DNA from 2 places in the Blautia aquisgranensis genome. Region 2 is predicted to be linked to the other one. Evidence: predicted binding sites of a transcription regulator. Region 2 holds the regulator's gene; the other holds the start of a gene.
The links. The regulator Rex, encoded in region 2, represses fermentation and respiration genes when NADH is low (regulators of the CRP and FNR family bind a similar motif). The targets are predictions, from matches to a motif close to ATTGTTAANTANTTAACAAT.
Positions count from the first base shown of each region.

Region 1 (3,191 bases), on a different contig from region 2:
GCCAAGCTCGTTTCCTTTTTCAAGAAGGAAAGTGTTGCAGCCAACCTCTGCGGCTGTACAGGCAGCTTCCAGGCCGGCAGTACCGCCACCGATAACAACAACGTTGCAGTTTTTGTTTACATGCTGTTTCTTGTAGACATCGCCTTCAAGAACAGACGGGTTTACTGTACAGCGGATCGGGCGGTTGACACCGATACGGTTTCCTGCACAGCCTACGTTACAGGAGATACATTTGCGGAGATCACATTCATGACCTGTAGCAACTTTGTTCACCCATGCAGGATCTGCGATAAGACCACGGCCCATACCGATGAGATCTGCATCGCCATCAGCAAGGATTTTTTCTGCAACTTTCGGGTCACGGATATTACCCATGGAGATACATGGTTTGTTGAATTTCTCTTTCACAGCCTTTGCCATGTAAGAACGCCATCCGTCCGGAAGATAGTTTGCATCGATCTGGTACTGGATGGAACCGTTAAGACCACAGGAAACATCGAAGATATCAACCTCTTCCTGAAGGTACTCAAGGTATTTGAGTGTATCCTCAAGTGTATTTCCACCATCCATCAGCTCATCTGCACTGAGACGAAGCATGATCGGGAAGAAAGGACCGACCTGTTTTCTGACTTCGTCGATGACCATACGGCAGAAACGTGTACGGTTCTCAACAGATCCGCCAAATTCATCGGTACGGTCGTTTGTAAGCGGAGAAAGGAACTGGCTGATAAGGTAAGAGTGTCCAGCATGGATCTCTACTGCATCAAAACCTGCTGTCTGTGCACGTTTTGCAGCCTCTCCGTATTTTTTTACGATGTGAAGAATTTCATCTTTGGAAAGTGGACGCGGAATCTCGCCTCCCTCCTTGGAAGGAATGTTGGATGCGGAAACCGGCTGCATATTGATTCTGGAAGAGACTGCAGAAGCACCTGCATGATTGATCTGGATTGCAATCTTTGTTCCGTATCTGTGAATATTCTCGCAGAATTTGAAAAGACGCGGAAGATAGTTATCATGATCGATACGCAGCTGTGTGGTTCCGTTGGAGCCCTGTGGGGAATCAATACTTGCATTCTCCACGATGATAAGGCCTGTGCCACCCTTTGCACGCTCCTCATAGTAGTTGATGTGAAGAAAACTCATTTCGCCGTTCTGCTCACCGTAATTGGTGCCCATCGGCATCATAACAATACGGTTCTTGATCGTCATATTTTTAACTGTTAACGGGGCAAAAATATGTGGATAATCATTCTTCATTTTGGAAAAACCTCCCTGGTTATTTAAATAGAATCGTTTGTTTGTGTTAATTATATAACAAAAGTATCTATAAAACTAATTCATAATACAAGTAATATAATAAAAATAATCTATAGATTTTCCAGTACTGTTGATTCCATATACCAGGGTTTACAGAAGATACTTTAACGTGGTATCATAACAGATAGAAAGACTGCTGAATCTACAGCGAAAGAGGAGATAAAAATGGAATACTGGGATATTTATGATGCAGATAAGAAACTGACGGGACGTACCATGAAACGCAATGACTGGTGCCTGAAGGATGGAGAATATCATCTGACAGTGCTGGGAGTTGTGGCAAGATCGGATCACACGTTTCTGATTACAAAACGTGTGATGACCAAAGCATGGGCTCCGGGCTGGTGGGAGGTTTCCGGAGGTGCAGCACAGGCAGGAGAGGCTTCCCGTGATGCAGTGCTCCGCGAAGTAAAAGAGGAGACAGGGCTGGATGCCGGCAGCGCAGAGGGAGGATATCTTTTTACCTATAAAAGAGAGAACCCGGGAGAAGGCGACAATTATTTTGTGGATGTGTACAGATTTGTCATGGATGTGGAGGATGCGGATCTGAAGCTCCAGACAGAGGAGACAGACGGCTACATGTTCGCCACACTGGATCAGATTCGGGCGTTTGCGGCAGAGGGAAAATTCCTTCACTATGACAGTATCAAGGCTGCATTTGAGTTCTGAAAAGCAGACAGCTGTGGAAATGTGTGGTGAAGACGGGCGTTTTTGCCTGTTATACAGCTTAAACTGAAAATGGAATGTTGTTTTTTGTGGATTTTCATTTTTGAAAACGTTGTTTTTTGCCTTGTTTTCAAAGAATTGTCTTGACATTAAAATCTATAAATAGTAAAATTTAACTAGATAAAATGTAGAAATATCATAAGCCGGATACGATAGAGATCCGGCTTATCGAATAGTAAGAATACAGTACGAAATTTTTGAAAGCGAGGAATCATAAATGGCAGATGAACATAAAGACCAGATCAGGATCGTGCAGGAGACCGTAGCCGGTAAAGAGATCACATTTGCCCATGTGATGGGAGGCCCGGCACCTATCATATATCAGAAGCTGGGACTGAACCCGCAGGTAGATTATGGCTCATCTGCAATCGGCATCATGAATATGACACCTTCCGAATCAGCAGTTATCGCATCCGATATTGCAGTGAAGAGCGGTAATGTATATCTTGGTTTTGCGGACCGTTTCACAGGTACACTGATCATTACAGGTGAGATTTCCGATGTAGAGACTGCTATGCAGGAGATCGTGGACTATTTCCGTGATACCCTTGGATACGTAGTATGTAAGATCACCAAGCGATAAGGAAGTGTACCATGGAAGAACGAATAACAAGGGAAGAACTGCTGGAGAGGCTTTTCCATGATGATTATGAGAATCTGAAGGGAAAGAGACTTCGGATCACCCGGGTACGGGTTCCGGGAAAAGAATTATCCTTTGCCCATGTGTTCACACCGAATGATAAATCTGTATATGAGAATCTTGCTTTACATATCGGTGTCCATGAAGGTGAGGATCACAGAGGGGATTCTATCGGCATGGTTCGTGTCACACCCTGGGAAGCGATTGTTGTGGCAGCGGATGTGGCAGTGAAGGCTGCACATGTGGAGATCGGATTTATGGATCGTTTCTGTGGCACACTGATACTGACAGGCGGTTTTATGGAAGTTATGACAGCGGTGGAAGAGGTTGTACGCTTTTTCCATGAAACACTGAAATTTGATGTCTGTGAGATCCACAGAAGCTGACAGCAGGACGGGATAAAAAATGAAAAAAATTTTTCTGATGGGTCGAAGCGAGGCTGGCAAGACTTCTCTGACGCAGGCACTGAAGGGCGAAGAGCTTCATTATCACAAGACCCAGTATACAA
Region 1 is NZ_JBBMEJ010000007.1:148,784-151,974, forward strand. It holds gene WMO28_RS07750 (oxidoreductase) at 1-1,257, opposite strand, end outside; gene WMO28_RS07755 (NUDIX domain-containing protein) at 1,483-1,986, shown strand; gene WMO28_RS07760 (BMC domain-containing protein) at 2,261-2,626, shown strand; gene WMO28_RS07765 (BMC domain-containing protein) at 2,638-3,069, shown strand; gene WMO28_RS07770 (EutP/PduV family microcompartment system protein) at 3,089-3,191, shown strand, end outside.
Region 1: the regulator Rex is predicted to act here: its motif matches at 1,300-1,319, upstream of WMO28_RS07750 (oxidoreductase).

Region 2 (3,191 bases):
GATCTTCAGCATAGTAGTCTTGCCGGTTCCGTTGTTACCGATGAGAGCTACACGTTCTCCGCGCTTGATATCAAAGGAAATATCCGAAAAAAGTGTCTGTCCCGGGAATGCTTTGGAAAGCTCTTCTACATGGAGAACATCATTGCCGCTTAAAACGCGGGGCTCCAGGGAGATACGCATACGATCCTGGATCTCCAGCGGCTTCTCAATGCGCTGCACGCGATCCAGCATCTTCTCACGGCTCTCAGCGCGTTTGATGGATTTCTCACGGTTAAAAGATTTCAGCTTGGCGATCACAGCCTCCTGATGTTTGATATCTCGCTGCTGATTCAGGTATGCCTTATACTGTGCATCACGAAGCTGTGCCTTCTTGAGCGCATAAGCTGAATAGTTTCCGCTGTATACACGGGTCTGGCCGGCCTCGATCTCTACCACCTTGGTGACTACCTTATCCAGGAAATAACGGTCATGGGATACGATGAATACCGCGCCCGGATAATTGAGAAGATAAGTCTCAAGCCAGGAAATGCTCTCCATGTCCAGGTGGTTGGTAGGTTCATCCAGAAGCAGGATGTCCGGCTTGGAGAGAAGCATCTTACCCAGGGCTACGCGGGTCTTCTGGCCTCCGGAAAGAGTCTCGATGTATTTGTCATAGTCTTCTTCTGTGAATCCCAGACCTTTCAGTACACCGGTAAGCTCGCTCTTGTAAGCATAGCCGTTCTCCAGCTCAAACTGATGGGTGAGACGGGTATAGGTCTCCATCAGACGGTTCAGGTCATCGCCGGTAACGTTGTTCATTTCCTGCTCCAGGGAGCGGATGCGGCGTTCCATATCGATGATGTGCTGCTTGGTGGTAAGAAGCTCCTCGTATATGGTATGGTGCCCGTGGATATCCTGATACTGGGCAAGGTAACCGATATTTTTGTCGCGGGCGAGCACCACCGTACCGGAATCCGCGGAAATCTCCTGCATGATAATGCGGAGAAGTGTAGTCTTACCTGCACCGTTGCAGCCGATCAGAGCTGCCTTTTCACGATCCTCAATATGAAAGGATGCGTCGTTCAAGATTACTTTTTCGCCAAAGGCTTTGCATATATTCTGACATGATAAAATCATAAAAACTGTCCTCCTGTACAAAGGATCCTGTCTCTGTTTCGTAAAAAACAGGAAAAATCCTCTACCTATTATAACGGAAACCGCGGGGATTTCAAAGAAAAAATCAAATATTTGAAAAAATATGAAGAAATTTGTACATAAGTCACAAGATTAATTGACAGGAAAATATCAATTCGGTATAATTAACCTAGTGTAAGATAAGGAGGGAAACTATCGTGGAGACAAAACAAATCTCGAAAGCGGTGATTAAGCGTCTGCCACGCTACTACCGCTACTTAGGAGAGCTGATGGAAGACAATGTAGAGCGTATTTCTTCCAATGAATTAAGTAAGAAGATGCACACCACAGCTTCCCAGATCCGTCAGGATCTTAATAATTTTGGCGGTTTTGGTCAGCAGGGGTATGGCTATAATGTACATTATCTTTATACGGAGATCGGTAAGATCCTGGGACTGGATACGATTCATCCGATGATCATTCTTGGTGCAGGTAATCTGGGACAGGCACTTGCCAATTATGTGGACTTTGAGAAAAGGGGCTTTAAGCTGGTAGGAATTTTTGATGTAAACCCTGTTCTTGAGGGAATTGCAGTCCGCGGACTGGAGATCCAGATGCTCAGTGAGCTTCCGTTTTTCCTGAAAGAGAATAACGTGGAGATCGCTATTCTTACTCTTCCTAAGAATAAGGCCAAAGAAATGGCAGATATTCTGGTAGAGAACGGTATTAAGGCTATCTGGAATTTTGCACATCTTGATCTGGAGACACCGGATGATGTGATCGTGGAGAACGTACATCTTTCCGAGAGTCTGATGACACTGTCTTATAATCTGAGTAAATACAGGCAGGAGCATGTGGAATAGTAAAATCAGAGAATGAGGCTGCCGGAGACGGCAGCTTTCTCTGTTACAGAGGGAGGTATAGAAACAGCATGAAGAAGCTTGTTACCTGCGGGGAAATGAAGAATCTGGACAGTGCCACAATCCACAAGATCGGAGTGGCATCAGAAGTTCTGATGGAGCGGGCAGCACTGAAGGTCGTAGAAGAGACAGAGAAGTACCTTGGAAAGAATGAACGGATCCTGGTTGTCTGCGGAAGCGGAAACAATGGCGGTGATGGAATTGCGGTTGCCAGGATCTTTCATCTGAAAGGAATTCGTGCAGATTTCTACATGGCCGGAAACAAAGAAAAAATGACCCGGGAGACGACCTTACAATACAAGATCGCCACCGGTTATCATGTGCCGGAGGTGAATAACCCGGACTGGAGTGAATATACTACTATAGTAGATGCCGTGTTCGGTGTGGGGCTTGCGCGTCCGATCGAGGGACGATATGCTGAGATCATTCATGAGATGAACAGTGCGCGGGCCAAAAAGATCGCTGTAGACATCCCATCAGGAGTTAACGGAGATACTGGCCTGGAAATGGGCATTGCTTTCAGCGCAGATCTGACTGTCACATTCGCATACCGGAAGAGAGGACTTTGCTTTTATCCGGGAAGGCTGTATGCAGGAAAGATCGTGGTAGCTGATATCGGGATCTATGAGCAGGAAGCTGTGAAGGCATCCGCACGCTGTCTGGAAAAGAAAGACCTGAAGCTGTTTCCGGAGCGTGATCCCGGCGGAAATAAAGGTACCTTCGGAAAAATTCTTTTTGTTACCGGAAGTGCAGGTATGTGCGGAGCAGCTTACTTAAGCGCAAGCGCAGCACTCCGGGCCGGGGCGGGAATGGTGAAGATTCAGACAGTGGAGGAGAACCGGATCCCATTGCAGATCCTTCTTCCGGAGGCTATGGTATGCACCCGTTTTGATGAGGAATCCAATGAACAGCTTCTTTCCTGGTGCGATGTGATCGTGATCGGACCGGGACTTGGAACTTCCGGGGAGAGCCGTGAGAGAGAACAGTGGTTTCTCACGGCAGCTGCCCGCGAAAAGAAGTATCTTGTGCTGGATGCAGACGGGCTGAATCTTCTGGCCGCGCATCCTCAGTGGAAGGAATTCTTAGGTGAGAATGTGATTCTGACTCCGCATATCGGAGAGATGAGTCGCCTCTGCGGCAAAACGATCCGGGAAATTC
Region 2 is NZ_JBBMEJ010000022.1:16,223-19,413, forward strand. It holds gene abc-f (ribosomal protection-like ABC-F family protein) at 1-1,116, opposite strand, end outside; gene WMO28_RS14565 (redox-sensing transcriptional repressor Rex) at 1,332-1,976, shown strand; gene WMO28_RS14570 (NAD(P)H-hydrate dehydratase) at 2,045-3,191, shown strand, end outside.